Regions from separate parts of the Cupriavidus sp. 2KB_3 genome, predicted to be linked through region 3. Evidence: predicted binding sites of a transcription regulator. Region 3 holds the regulator's gene; each other region holds the start of a gene.
The links. The regulator FNR, encoded in region 3, switches genes on or off when oxygen is low (the NO sensors DNR and NnrR bind a similar motif). The targets are predictions, from matches to a motif close to TTGATNNNNATCAA.

Region 1: the regulator FNR is predicted to act here: its motif matches at 3,033-3,046, upstream of AB4120_RS16800 (cation-translocating P-type ATPase).
Region 2: the regulator FNR is predicted to act here: its motif matches at 3,115-3,128, upstream of ubiU (ubiquinone anaerobic biosynthesis protein UbiU).

Annotation. Positions count from the first base shown of each region.
Region 1 is NZ_JBFRHD010000015.1:3,413-8,339, reverse strand. Features, by position in the region: gene AB4120_RS16820 (hypothetical protein) at 1-237, shown strand, start outside; gene AB4120_RS16815 (NAD(P)H-quinone oxidoreductase) at 254-1,237, opposite strand; gene AB4120_RS16810 (LysR family transcriptional regulator) at 1,377-2,249, shown strand; gene AB4120_RS16805 (CBS domain-containing protein) at 2,462-2,926, opposite strand; gene AB4120_RS16800 (cation-translocating P-type ATPase) at 3,194-4,927, shown strand, end outside.
Region 2 is NZ_JBFRHD010000003.1:235,408-240,334, forward strand. Features, by position in the region: gene ahbB (siroheme decarboxylase subunit beta) at 1-431, shown strand, start outside; gene ubiT (ubiquinone anaerobic biosynthesis accessory factor UbiT) at 450-902, opposite strand; gene AB4120_RS04335 (U32 family peptidase) at 920-1,834, opposite strand; gene ubiU (ubiquinone anaerobic biosynthesis protein UbiU) at 1,857-2,906, opposite strand; gene AB4120_RS04345 (NAD(P)H-dependent flavin oxidoreductase) at 3,194-4,348, shown strand; gene AB4120_RS04350 (type IV pili methyl-accepting chemotaxis transducer N-terminal domain-containing protein) at 4,485-4,927, shown strand, end outside.
Region 3 is NZ_JBFRHD010000019.1:103,305-108,231, forward strand. Features, by position in the region: gene ccoG (cytochrome c oxidase accessory protein CcoG) at 1-1,154, shown strand, start outside; gene AB4120_RS20350 (hypothetical protein) at 1,195-1,422, shown strand; gene AB4120_RS20355 (hypothetical protein) at 1,419-1,664, shown strand; gene fnr (fumarate/nitrate reduction transcriptional regulator Fnr) at 1,693-2,418, opposite strand; gene AB4120_RS20365 (sulfite exporter TauE/SafE family protein) at 2,503-3,261, shown strand; gene scpB (SMC-Scp complex subunit ScpB) at 3,899-4,822, shown strand; gene rluB (23S rRNA pseudouridine(2605) synthase RluB) at 4,851-4,927, shown strand, end outside.

The DNA of each region.
Region 1 (4,927 bases), on a different contig from region 3:
ACCAAGGTCCAGGTGATCTGGGAGCTGCGCGCAAAAGGCCTGCCTGACGGGAAGACCGAGTACACCAATAGCGTGACCTCACATCCGACCGAGGATTTTCTCGCGTTCCTCGAGAAGAATGGCGTGCCCTTCGAGCAGGCAGCTCGCGGCCGCCAGGCTGCCTCCAGTGATCACAATCGCCGGGAAACTCCGCTCTTCGCCGAAAGCATCGCCCGCGCTGCAAGGATGAGCGGCTGACACATCGCCCGCTGACCTACGCCATCGTCAGCATGATCTTCCCGACATTCTGGTTGGATTCCATGCGGCGATGCGCTTCTGCGGCCTTTTCCAATGGAAACGTGCTGTCGATGACGGGCACCAGGCTGTGACTCGCAAATTGGGGGAGCCACGCCTCGGCGAACCGGCGAGTCATGGCATGTTTCACGGCCGGCGGGCGCGATTTCATGACCGTTCCCATGATTTGCAGGTGCCGGTAGAGCACCCGGTCCAGCGGAAGCTCGGCCCCTTCGATGCCGCCAAGGATGCCAACTTGAACCAGCCGGCCGCCAAAATCCAGGGAGCGAATGTTGCGTGCCAGGTAGGGCGCGCCGACGAAATCGATGATCACGTCCACGCCGCGCCCCGCGGTGACTTTATTCACCACTGCCTCGAAGTCTTCGCTTTTGTAATCAATGGCGATATCCGCGCCGAAGCCGAGTACGGCTTCGCGCTTGCTGCCGTCGGCCGTTGCCAGGACCCTGGCGCCTACCGCGTGCGCCAGTTGCACCGCGGCCGAGCCAACGCCACCAGCCGCCGCATGGATCAGCACTGACTCGTCTGATGTCAGCCGACCCAGATGACCAAGGGCTTCCCAGGCGGTGACGAATACTTCTGGCAACGCACCCGCATGTACGTCGCCCAGCCCATCGGGAATGTGCATGGCCATGCGATAGTCGATGCGTGCCAGTTCCGCGTAACCGCCGCCGCCCACGATTCCCATGACGCGGTCGCCAATGGCGAAGCCCTGCGTCTCGGAGCCCATCGCAATCACCTCGCCGGCGATCTCCAGGCCCATGATGTCCGAATCGCCGAAGTTCGCGCGTCCGTACCCGCCACGCCTGTGCGTGAGGTCAGCACGGTTGAGACCGGCAGCACGATTGCGCACCAGTAAGTCATGGGGCCTGACCTCCGGATCCGGCACGTCGGTGAGTTGCAGAACGTCGGCATCGCCGAATTCAGCGAAAGTGATGGCTTTCATTGCTAGTCCCTGGTTGATCGCACTCGCGCCGGACGATAGGCGCCCGGCCATTGGCAGCCAGTATAGAGTTGCGTACCGATGAATTGGTGCGGCAATATTCAGCTTCTCTAATGCAAAAACGCATCACAAGGCCAACAGCATGAATTGGGATGACGCACGAATTTTCCTTGCGGTGCAGCGTGAACGTACGCTGCGCAAGGCCGCCAAGGTAGTGGGGCTGGACCAGGCTACCGTAGGACGGCGCCTTGCTGCGCTTGAGCATGCACTGAGCGCCACCTTGTTCTTTCGGGCGTCGGATGGCTATGCCCTGACGTCTGCCGGCGAAAGCGTCCTGAAAGCAGCCGAGAAAATGGAGCAGTCCGCCCATGAACTGGTCAGGCAGGCACACGGTATAGACAATCGGCTGGCGGGTGAGGTGAGGGTGACGACGACCGACTCGCTCGCACTCGCGTTCGTGATCCCTGCGATTGCCAGCTTGCATGTCGATCATCCGGACGTGAGAGTGCAGTTGAGCACGTCCACGCAGATGCTCAACCTCGCTCGGCGCGAATCGGATATCGCCATTCGTACGCAGAAGCCAGAAAGTCCCGACCTGGTAGCGCGAAGGCTGGCGCGCTGGCGTGTGGGGCTCTATGCAACGGAGCAATATCTGCGGCGCCACGGCGAGCCCGAACGTGGCACGGGATTGGCGGGACACGATCTCGTGCTGTACCAGCCGTTCCTGTCAGGCAATGGCAGGCCCACCTTGGTGGGCGAGCCTATCCATGCAGGACGCATCGTCGCCAGCGTTCACTCAAGCCTCATGCTGCGAGCGATGATCCGTGCCGATATCGGCATTGGCGAGGTGCCGGTGCATATGGGCGAGCGGGACGGGCTGGTAAGGATCTGGCCTGAACTTTCGAGGGGGGCTGCCTACGAAGTCTGGCTGGTCACCCACCAGGACCTCCGCCATACCGCGAGGGTTCGGGCCATGATCGATGCCATTGTGGCGCGCTTTGAGGTCGAGGACTGAGGCATATGGGTGTCAAAAACGCCTTTATCGCGTGCGCCTGAACCCCGGGGACTGGACCCTGCCTCCGGGGTGGCCCGGCGCAATGGAATCGGGGACATGGAGAATGATCTGGGGCCCCGTATACGACCGTTTGGCTTCATGCATGCTTTACCCCCGTGCGAGATCGGCGCTGGAGATGGTGCCGGAAGTTGAATCCATGGGTGGTTTGGTGGTCACGTGGATGCCGGGGTGGGTGCGCTGGCGGAACGCTCCTTATCCTGCTCGGTGCGCACGAGCGAAGACAACATGTTCCAGTCGCTTGCGAGCGCGCCGAACAGGTCATCGAGCGAAATCACCCCAATTACGGCATCACCATCCAGTACAGCCAGCCGCCTTACGCCGTGGCTGAGCATCAACTGCATTGCGTCGCCGACACCCGCATCTCGTGGAATCGCCACCAAGCCGCGCGTCATGACCTCGACCACGTCGGTCTGGCACGGATCCGCACCGATGGCCGTCGCACCAATGACGATGTCCCTGTCCGTGACCATGCCGACTGCGCGTGTCCCGGTCGATGAGTTCTCTGTCACGATCAGCGCACCGACGTGTTGGTCCCGCATTTGGGTGGCTGCTTCCTGGAGGGTGCAGGACAGTGGGACATGCACGGCTATGGCTGAGCAGATATCCTGAATTAGCATCTTTGTCTCCTTTTGGTATGGACGAATGTAGGTGTTGCGCCTCGCTGTGGCTTGCGCTGGGTCAAGCCAGCTTCACGGGGCGTGCCGGGCGGTGGTCAACCGTCACTTGATCCACGTCAATTGGGTCCGGATGCCCTCACATACGCTAGAAGACGGTCAGTGGGCGAGCCAGGCCGGCAAAGACACCTTCTGCGACATTTCTTTCGCTGTCTCCAACATCACATTGCTGCTACCGACATGCACGGGACAAACGGCGAAGACTCTCCTTTGGATCTCTCCAATGCCGCAGACGCCGACCGTCCTGACCAGAGAGATGGCAGTCACCAGGGCGGTATGCGCCCCGCAACCGCGCAACTCGGGCTGAGCAAGGCAGAGGCAGCCCAGCGCTTGGTCGAGATAGGTCCCAACGCGCTACCGCGAGCGGGGCCGCCGTCGATCGTCGCAGTGTTCCTCCGGCAGTTTCTGAGCCCTCTCATTTACATTCTGCTCGCTGCAGCGGCGGTTGCGCTTGCCCTTGGAGACCCGAGGGATGCCTTGTTTATCGCTGTCGTGCTGATGATCAACGGGGTCGTCGGCACCGCGCAGGAACATTCTGCAGACAAGGCCGCGGCCGCGCTTTCCAAGATGGAGCAGCCGGATGCCACCGTCATCCGCGATGGGGTGCAGCAGCGAATCGAGGCACGCTGTGTGGTGCCGGGTGACATTGTGCTGGTGGAAGCAGGTGGCAGGGTGCCGGCGGATCTCGAACTCGTGGAAGTATCAGATCTGCAGTGCGATGAATCGTTGCTAACCGGCGAATCCTTGCCTGTGCGAAAGCGCGTTATGCAGGAATGTGCCGATGATGAGCCTCACAGTCGCCTGTGCCGTGCCTATGCGGGCACAGTGGTCAACCGGGGGCGGGGCCGGGGCGTCGTGGTGGCAACGGGTGCATCGAGCGAGTTCGGCCGCATAGCCCGTGAACTAAACCGAGAATCGGTATCACGCCCCCCGCTTCTCATTCGACTTAATCGCTTCTCTCGATTGATCGCCCTGGCGGTGGGTGTTGCCGTGGCGCTGCTGGTAGCGGTGGGCCTGCTGCGCGGCATGCCGTTGTCCGAACTTTTCATGATGTCAGTGGGACTGGCGGTGAGTGCGATTCCCGAAGGACTGCCGGTCGCGATCTCGGTGGCATTGGCCATCGGCATGCGGCGGATGGCGAAGGCCAACGTCATCGTGCGCAAGATGCCTGCAGTGGAGGCGCTCGGCTCCTGCACGATGATTGCCACGGACAAGACTGGCACATTGACGATGAACGAGCTTGTCGTAACGGACATCTGGCTACCTGATGGGACTGCGCTATCGTGCGATGTTGGCCCGGATGTGGATCGTTGCGCCATCCACACCGCGGACACGACCGATGAGGAAGCCAGGACGCGCGTGTCGGCCTTGCTGAGGGCTGCGGCACTGCCCAATGAAGCGCAGTTCGCCAGGGAAGCGAAGGGCTGGTCCGGTACCGGGGACACTGTGGACATCGCACTTCTGGCTGCGGCGCACAAGGGGGGAACCGTTGCTCACGAGGTCAGGCAACGGTATCCACTGGTCGCGCGCATCCCCTATGAGCCCGACCTGAGATACGCCGCGTCGTTCCACCGGCACGAAGACCGGATCCGCGTTTTCGTCAAAGGCGCACCGGAGACGTTGATCGCAATGTGCGACCAGGTGGATGTGCGTGGAAGCGTCTCGCCGATCAGGCGAGAAGCGCTACTGCAACAAAAGGAGGCGCTCGCCGCACAGGGCCTGCGAGTATTGGCGTTCGCCGAGGGGATCATCGGGGCCGAACCGGACGAGGTCTACGGCCACGGGCACCTGGTCAACCTGACCTTCCTGGGTCTGGCAGGCATGCGGGACCCGGTTCGGCCCGAGGTACCGGATGCCATTCGAAGATGCTACGGCGCCGGCATCGAGATCGCGATGGTGACAGGTGATGATCCGGTCACCGCCAGTGTGGTAGCCACCGAGGCA
Region 2 (4,927 bases), on a different contig from region 3:
CCGAGCCTTACCGCGCCATGGCGCGCGGCACGGGCATCGGGCAGCACGAACTCTGGCGCCGGCTGGCACATTGGCGCGATGCCGGTGTGATCCGCCGCTTCGGCGCCATTCTCCAGCCCGGTCAGCTCGGCTTCGTGCACAACGCGATGTGCGTATGGAATGCGCCCGACGAGCGTGTGGATGTCCTGGGCAAGCGGCTGGCCCGCCTGCCCGCCGTGGCGCTCTGCTACCGGCGCGCACGCCGGGGTGCAGCATGGCCCTTCAACCTGTTCGCGCTGGTGCGGGCGCGCAGCCCGGCCGACCTTCAGGCGACGCTCGACGGCTTCGCGGCCATGCCCGCGCTCGCCAAACTCCCCGGCGCCGTACTCCGCGCCCGTTGCTGCTTCAAGCCGCGCGGCGTGCGCTACGGCGATCTGGCGCCCGAGGCCTGACGGGCACACCCGCCCCGTTCACACGGCGCGGACTTCGGGAAACAGGACCGCCAGCCGCGTCACAAAGGGCTCCACCCAGGCCGGACGCGGCGTGGCATCGAGCCAGTACTTGACCTCCAACCCCAACGCCGTGTCACCGTGAATCGAGAGCCGGCGCTGGAAGAACAGCGTGTCGGTATCGGCGTGGCCGGCGAGCAGTTGCAGGTAATCGGCGGCGCGGGCGCGTAGTGTCAGCGCCGGGGCCGATCCGGGATCGAACGGCCCCATCCGGAACACGCCCCCCACGCAGCGGAAACGCAGGTCCAGCCCGAGGTCTTCCACGCCAAGCCGGAAGGCATGGCCGTCCAGCGCGGCCGGCGGCTGGAGCCAGCCGGCGCGGCGCGCGGACTCCAGCGCCATCACGAACGGCAGGGCCTGCGCGGGCGCGGGCAGGCGGCGGTGGATGCGGGCAATCAGGGAGGAAGACATCATCGATGGTTTCGTGGCAGTCATGCGGGCGCGCCGGCTATCCAGGCAATGCCGGGCTGGCCGGTCCAATAGCCATTGCTCGCCGGGGCGCCGGCGGGCGCGATGCCGCTGGGCGCGGCGCCGGTGCGGCCATGGCGCACGGCGTCGAGCAGCGACACCACGTCCAGCGTGCCGGCGGCGTGCGGGCTGACGCGGACCAGATCCACGCCCATCGCCTGGATCTCCGGCAGATGCGCGCAGAGGTCCAGGCAGCTTGCGGACTGGGTCTGGATGCCGTTCAGCGCGAAGAACGGCTGCCCTTCGCCCGTGCGGGCAACCAGCCCGTCCGGGTAGTCCAGGCAACGGAACTCGCACGCGTCCTTGCGCAGCCGGTGGTGCCGGGCCGTGAAGCAACGCGCGGAGATCGCCAGCGGCATGCGGCCCCAGACCATCGCCTCGAACTGCATGCCGGCGGGTCGCGCCGCCGCCAGCGCGGCCAGCGCCGCGTGGTCCATCTCGACCGGCGCCACGGCCCCGCGCGCGCCCAGCGTGGCCAGCCAGGCCGCCGTATCGGCGTGATAGACATTCAGATGCGGCCCGGCGACGAACGGCCGCCCGTGCCGCGCACGCACCGCGCCGAGATCATTGGCCTCCACGAGGAATTCGTCCTGGTCGCAGATGCGGCGCATGGCGGCGATGTCGCTGTCCGACTCGACCAGTACCGGGCTGGACAGCACCACCTCCTTGCCGGCATCGCGCAGCATTCGCGCCACGTCCAGCCAGTCGGCAGGGCGCAGTTCGTGGCGGCGCGTGCAGACCGCCTCGCCCAGGTAGACACGGTCCACGGGGGCGTCGGCGATGTCGGCATAGAACCGCAACACGTCCGCGCGAGGCCAGTAGTAGAGCAGCGGGCCGAGTGCGATGGCGATTGGATAGGGAAAATCGGGAGTGGTCATGGTGGGTAGGGTGCGGACGGTTTCAGCGCCACGGACGGTCATAGGCGCCCTGGGTCACCTGGTCGCCCTCGGCGTGGCGCCCCAGCGTGGCCTGCCATTCCTGGCGCGGCACGAAGCGCCGGGGGTCGCCCCAGGCATCGTCGATAGCGGCGCGCAGCACGCCCACCACATCGGCCACATAGCGCGGGCTGCGCTGGCGCCCTTCGATCTTGATGGCGGCAATGCCGATGTCGATCAGTGCCGGCAGCAGGGACAGCGCGTTGAGGCTGGTGGGCTCCTCCAGCACGTAGCCGTGCTCGCCCTCCACGGTGAAACGGCCCTTGCACAGCGTGGGATAGCCGGCCGGCTCGCCGGGCGCGTAGCTGTCAATCAGGATGCCGGAGAGCCGCGCGTGCATCGTGCCGTCCGCCTCGTCCCAGCGCACGGCGTGGGCCGGCGAGCAGACGCCGCGGTTGTTGGGCGAATCGCCGGTCGCGTACGAGGACAGCAGGCAGCGGCCCTCGGCCATCACGCACAGGCTGCCAAAGCCGAAGACCTCGAGCTCCACATCGGTCTGCCTGGCGAGCTTGGCGATCTGCGCCAGCGTCAGCACGCGTGGCAGCACTACGCGCCGGATGCCGAAGCGCTCGCGCATCAGCGCGATGGCATCGGCATGCGTGGCCGAGCCTTGCACGGACAGGTGCAGGCGCAGGTCCGGATGCTTCTCCGCCGCGTAGACCATCAGGCCGGGGTCGGCCATGATCACCGCGTCGGCACCCAGCGCGGCGGCGGCGTCCACGGCGCGATGCCAGCGGTCCACCTGCCCCATCTGCGCAAACGTGTTGATGGCGAACAGCACTTCGGCGCCGCGCGCGCGGGCCTCGGCCACGCCCGTGCGGATGTCGTCCTCGGAAAAGTTCAGGCCGCCGAAGTTGCGCGCGTTGGTGGCATCGCGCAACCCCAGGTAGATGGCATCTGCGCCGTGCTGCAGGGCCATGCGCAGGGCCGCCAGTGAACCGGCCGGGGCCACCAGTTGCGGCCGGCGCGACTGGCGCGGCTGGCAGGGTGGCGAGTCGGATGGAGATGTTGGCACATGATGCGCATCATGCACATTGGGTGCAGCGGGCGGGAAAGCATCCATGGCGAGAAATGCGCGTGGCGGCGCATGGGGTGGGGATCGACCAAAGATGCTAGTCATGCCCATAGGGGGAACCCTTGACCGCGCGCAAACCCCGGCGGGGTTACATTTTTCTGGTTCCATCGAACTAGGTCCTCGGAACAGGCCGCCGATCCCCCGCAAATTGATCTGGCGCAAACTGCCACCCCGGTGCGCGTGAGACGCTGGGCCGTTTTTTGCCCCTCCTGACTCCGGATTTCCTCATGACACATCGATGGCTCAACCTGGCCGGCCGCAAGCTGCTTCCTATCGTGCAGGGCGGCATGGGCGTGGGCATTTCCGCGCACCGGCTCGCCGGCACCGTGGCCCGCCACAACGCCATGGGCACCATCGCCAGCATCGACCTGCGCCATCATCACTCCGACCTGATGGCCGGCACGGCCAGACGCGACAAGGTCGCGATCGAACACGCCAACCTCATCGCGCTTGACCGCGAGGTGCGCGCGGCGAAGGCGTTGGCGGGTGGGCAAGGGATGATCGCCGTCAACGTGATGAAGGCCGTCGGCGCCCACGCGGCACTGGTCCGGCAGGCGTGCGACAGTGGCGCGGATGCCATCGTCATGGGCGCCGGCCTGCCGCTCGACCTCCCCGAACTGACCGCCAATCACCCGAAGGTGGCCCTGATCCCGATCCTGTCCGACGCCCGTGGCGTCAGCCTGGTCCTGCGCAAGTGGATGAAGAAGGGGCGGCTGCCCGATGCCATCGTGATCGAACATCCCGCACATGCCGGCGGGCATCTCGGCGCCTCGCGCATGGAGGACATCGGCGACGCGCGGTTCTCGTTCGCGCGTGTGCTGGACGAATGCCGCACGCTGTTCGCCAGCCTGGGGCTGGCCTGGGAGTCCGTGCCGCTGATCCTGGCTGGCGGGTTGGGCCACCACGGCAAGCTGCATCACTGGCTGGCGCAGGGCGCGGCCGGGGTGCAGGTGGGCACCGCCTTTGCCGTGACCGAGGAGTGCGACGCGCACCCCGCGTTCAAGCAGGTGCTGGCTTCCGCACCGCAGGAACAGATCAGCGAGTTCACCAGTGTGGCGGGGCTGCCGGCGCGCGCGGTGCTGACGCCGTGGCTCAAGCGCTATCTCTCGCGGGAATCGGCGCTCCAGGCACGTGCCAAGGTGCGCGAGTGCCTGGAGGGCTTCGACTGCCTGCAATCGTGCGGCCTGCGCGACGGCGTGGCGCGTATCGGCCAGTTCTGCATCGACCGCAAGCTCTCTCAGGCGCTCAAGGGCGACGTGGAGCGCGGCCTGTTCTTCCGCGGCAAGGGCACGCTGCCGTTTGGCGACGCCATCCGGCCCGTGGCGGACCTGATTCACTACCTGATGTCGGGCGAAAAGCCGGCGGGGATCGCACGGGCCTGATCGGGGTGTTGCCGGAATGCGAATCCCGCGCGAGTTCCCAATCCATCCCTCGGCAATTTGATCCAGCGCAGGAAACGGCACAATCGCCGGCACCAGAATGGCAGGTGTCCTGACGCCCTGCCCTCGCCCCCACAACATGCCAGCCCCCTTTCCTGACGCCGCGTTCGATACGCACGCGGACCCCCAAGCCACCTCGGCGGTCGGGCTGCCGGGGCTGCGCCACCGCCTCTCCACCCGCATCATCTCGCTGTCCCTGATCTCGCTGCTGGTTGTCCTGACAATGATCGGCGGCACCCTGTGGCTCTCCTGGAACCTCGAAGGCGCCGGCGCGGCGATCAACGATGCCGGCAGCGTACGGATGCACGCCAACGCGGTGGCCATCGAACTGACCCGGGCCCGCACTCATCAACCCCACGCCCTCGCGCCACGGATCGCCCAGTTGGACGAGACGCTGGCGCAACTGCGCCGGGGCGACGCCAAGCGGCCGCTGTTCCTGCCTGCCGTGCCAGCCATCCACGACCAGCTGGACCGCGTGGCCCGGGCGTGGGATGAGCGGATGAAGCCGCTGGCCGAGCAGGA
Region 3 (4,927 bases):
CGCTGTTCCTGTTCACTGCTATTGCGGGCCGGCTGTTCTGCGGCTACGCGTGCCCACAGACCGTCTACACCGAGATCTTCATGTGGATCGAGCGGCGCGTGGAAGGCGACCGCATCGCCCGTATCCGGCTGGACGGCGACCCGTGGAGTCTGCGCAAGCTGCGACTCAAGGCGACCAAGCACGCGCTCTGGGTGGTGATCGCCCTGTGGACCGGCTTCACCTTTGTCGGCTACTTTTCTCCGATCCGCGAGCTGGGCGGGCAGGTGGTCGATTTCTCGCTGGGGCCGTGGCAGTCGTTCTGGATGCTGTTCTATGCGTTCGCCACCTGGGGTAACGCGGGCTTCATGCGCGAACAGGTGTGCAAGTACATGTGCCCGTACGCGCGCTTCCAGAGCGTGATGGTCGACCGCGATACCTTCGTGGTGACCTATGACGTAGGTCGAGGCGAGCCGCGCGGCAGCCGATCGCGCAAGGCGGACCGGCACACCGCCGGCATTGGCGATTGTGTCAATTGCAGCATCTGTGTGCAGGTCTGTCCGACCGGGATCGACATCCGCGACGGATTGCAATACGAGTGCATCGGCTGCGGAGCTTGCATCGACGCCTGTAACCAGGTCATGGACAAGATGGCCTATCCGCGCGGCTTGATCCGCTACACCTCCGAGAACGCAATGCGCAAGGGCCTGTCGGCGGTGGCGGCGCGCAGGCGGCTGTTCCGCACGCGGACGATCATCTACGCGGTGATCTGGTCGGTGCTGGTAGGAGGCTTTATCGGGTCGCTGGCGATGCGCGCACCACTCAAGGTCGATGTCATCCGCGATCGGGGTGCCTTGGGTCGCGAGGTCGAAGGTCGATGGATCGAGAACGTGTACCGGCTGCAACTGATCAATACCACCGAGGCTCCGATGCGCGTCCGGGTACAGGCGACGAGCGCGGCGCTGCAAGGGCTGACCATTGAGTACGACAAGTCGGCGGAAACGCTTGCGCCCACGTCGAACCGCCTGTTGCCCGTGCGCATCCGTATCCCGATCGACCACGCGCCGCAGGGCACGCACAAGATCCGCATCACGGTCACGGGGGAGGGCATGGACGATGCGCGGGAGCGCGCGCAGATCCAGGAAGCGACCAGCTTCATCGTGCCGCGCGGACTGTAGTGCGGGTCATCCAGGAAATTATCGACGCAAGGAGTAGGCAATGACAGCGCAACAAATCAAGCCGTGGTGGAAGGAACCGTGGCCGTGGTTGCTGATGAGTGGCCCGCTGGTGGCGATGATCGGCTGTGGTGTGACGATCTGGCTCGCCAATACCCACGCCGACGTGCCGGTGCGCGATGCTGCGCGGCATGGGCTGGTGGTGGAAAAGTTGGATGGGTCCGCCGCGCGCGCCGCCGCCCATGTCAATGAGACGGCGAGGCGGCCATGAGACTACGCTGGCTGATGTGGGTGATGTGGCCAGCGTTTCTGATCGGCGGCGTGGCTACGGCAACGGTGTTCTCGATTGTGGATCCCAGTGACCTGAGCTTCTTCGGTCATCCGGTCGACGCGTCGCGCGAAGCGGTCTACACCGTGGGATTCTTGCTGGCGTGGCTGTTCTGTGCCTTGTCGAGCGGCTTGACGCTCTACACCATGCCGACGCCGCTCAGCGATACCGATGAACTCGAGTAGCCCGCGCACCACCGCTGGCGAGGCGGCCTCAGCAGGATCGGTTGTAGATCTGCTTGATGCCGGCCATGTCGATGAGCTTGACGTGGCGCTGGCGGATCTGGATCAGGCCCGCCTCGGCAAATCGGGAGAACAGGCGGCTCACGGTCTCCAGTTTCAGGCCCAGATAGCTGCCGATCTCCTCGCGGCTCATGCGCAACACGAACTCGCTAGACGAGTAGCCACGCGCCGACAGGCGCTCGGAAAGATTGACGAGGAACGCGGCGAGCCGCTCCTCGGCGCGCATCGAGCCCAGTGTCATCAGCATGACCTGGTCCTGCGAGATTTCCTTGCTCATCAAGCGCAGGAACTGGGTTTGCAGCGAGGGCAGGTCACCCGAGAGCGCCTGCAGCTCGCTGAAGCGTACGACGCAGACTTCGGCGTCCTCGAGGGCCGTGGCATCGGAGGCATGCTGCATCTCGCCAAGGCCATCCAGGCCGACGATCTCGCCGGGCAGATGGAAGCCGGTGATCTGCGAGCGGCCATCCTCGAGCGTCACGTGCGTCTTGAGCGTGCCGAAGCGCACGGCATAGACGGCGGTGAGCGGATCGCCCATGCGATACAGCGTTTCGCCCTTGTGCACGCGCACGCGTTCCTGCACGAGCGTGTCCATCTTCAGGAGGTCCTGCTGCGACATGCCTACCGGCAGACAAAGCTGGCCCATCCCGCACGTGGAGCAACGGGGCGAGATCTCGGTGACGGGAATGGAGGTAAGCAATTGAGGGCTCTTGGTGATGCGCATTGCAGCAGGGGCGCGACAAATCAATTTTACCGCGTGAAGTGACGCCGAAGCGAGGGACCGTTGCCATTTGGTGTGCTTTTCAGCGTTTTTATCGTTGCGTTGTTTGGTGGCGTCCACTGTGCCGCGATGTGCGGCGGCATTGCGATGGCGGCCGAGCAGCGCGCGCCGGTGCGCGTGCCAGTGACGATCCATCGCTCGCCACGTGGCTGGCTCGTCGAATTGCTGGCGATGCACGCCGGACGCCTGACTACCTACGCGTTGCTGGGGGCCGTCATGGGTGCCGTCGGCGCCACCGCATGGAAGCAGGACTATCTGCCCGTGCAGCGGTGGCTCTATGGCGCAGGCGGGGCGATGCTGGTGATGTCGGGCTTCTGGTTGTTGCGTGGGCGCACCATGCGGGCGGCGGGCCTCGAGGCGCTTGCGGTGCGCGTGGCCCAGGGAGCGGTCGGCCGCGTGGGCGCGCTCGGTATCCGCCTGCCCGCGGGCTTGGCCCGGCATACGCCGCTCATGAGACGCTTCGGCTTGGGGCTCGCCTGGGGGATCGTGCCGTGTGGGATGGTCTATGGGGCACTCGCGATGGCGCTGCTGGCCGGCAATGCGGCGTCCGGCGCGCTGGTACTGTTCGCCTTCGGGCTGGGAACGCTGCCAAACCTGCTGGTGATTTCGGGGCTTTCAGGCTATGTGCGCCATTTGTCGCGCCGGCCGCTGCTCCGGGCGGTGGCGGGGGTGCTGATCATCGGCTTCGGCATCGTGGGCGTGGCGCGGGCGGTCTGGCTGCCCGAGACGCTGGCGGCGCATGGGTTTTGCGTGGTGTTTTGAGACAATTCCGAGTGGGGGGGCAGGCCAGCCGGGTTCATGCCATTTGCCACGTCGGGTGGCGGGCGGGTTGCGGACGGGGCCGGGAATGCCATACAATCGCGAGAACCACGGTATCGCGCCACGTAATTCCCTGGCGTCGCCGGGCCGGCATCCCTGATCTGGGATGCGTGTCCATGGGTCCGAGGCAGCGTTGGCTTGCCGGATCCGTCCCCACAGTTCATCCGGTTCAAAAGATCTGGTTTAAAAGGCCGGGCGGCCTTGTGGAGTGGTGGCGCAGGCGCAGGACGAAGCTTGTCCGGGCCGATATCCGTTTTTTCTTGCCGCCTTGGCAATCTGATTGTCCTGGCGAATGTCCGCTCCAAGGGGAAGGGTTCCGCCTGCGAGGGTAAAGGCGAGAGCGCGACGCAAGAGGTTCGACTCCCGGCGAAGCCAGCCGGATTCGGACGATCTCCTGCCGGAACGACCCGGCAAATCGATGCAAAAGAACGAAGTGCACCGCTTGGCTGCCTGGGCTGCGACAGGCTGCGAGTTGGCTGCGCAATGAGATGGCGGTGGCATCGGTACCGCTGTATCCGAAATCTCCAGTGCTCCGGGATTCGTCCGGGAGCAGGTGCAAAGACAGGCTGCACACAATCACATGAATACCCAAGAGGCGAAGATCGTCCTCGAGACCGCGCTGATTTGTGCGCAGGAGCCCCTGCGCCTCAACGATCTGCGCCGTCTTTTCGCCGACGATATCGGCGCCGACACCATCCGCGCCCTGTTGGACGAATTGCGACAGGACTGGCAGCAACGCGGTGTGGAACTCGTGGCCCTGGCCAGCGGCTGGCGTTTCCAGAGTCGACCCGAGATGCGTGAGTTCCTCGATCGGCTCAACCCGGAAAAGCCGCCCAAGTATTCGCGCGCCGTGATGGAGACACTTGCCATCATCGCCTATCGCCAGCCGGTGACGCGCGGCGATATCGAGGAAATCCGCGGCGTGACGGTCAGCACGGACGTGATCAAGAAGCTTGAGGATCGCAGCTGGATCGAGGTGATCGGGCACCGGGATGTGCCGGGCCGGCCCGCGCTCTACGCCACGACCAAGGCGTTTCTGGACGATCTGGGGCTGCGCACGCTGGATGAGCTGCCGCCGCTCGAGGACGCCCAGGCCCAGGTCCAGGCTGCCCTGCTGGACCAGCAGGCGATAGATTTTGAGGAAGTTGCCACGGCCAACCCGCCGGCTGGCGACGAAGAGGCCTTTGCCGAGCCCCAGCCCGTCGAGACCGCTGCCGAGGCGGTGGAAGCGGAGGTCGTGGCTGCGGCGGAGGGCGACCATGCGGAGCCGGTGGAGACGGAAGCCCACGGCGCCGATACCGAACAGAACGACACGCCGCACCCGCAAGACAACAGCGTTGCGCAGTGGCCCGCCGATGGCGGCCAGGACGACGACGCGCCGCTGGCCCACGCCAACGGTTTCCACGTGGACACAGCTGCTTCCTCCCCGGAAGCGGCCGACGATTCGGTCCGGGACGGCAACGCGCCGCATCCTGCTGAGGACGACGAACGCGTGTCCAACTGAATAACACGCAACATCGATAGTGAATACTTTGTCTGATTCCGCTGAGCAAGACGTCCGGCAACCGGACGCGCCGGGCGATACCGGCGCCGCGCCCGACGCGGGCAA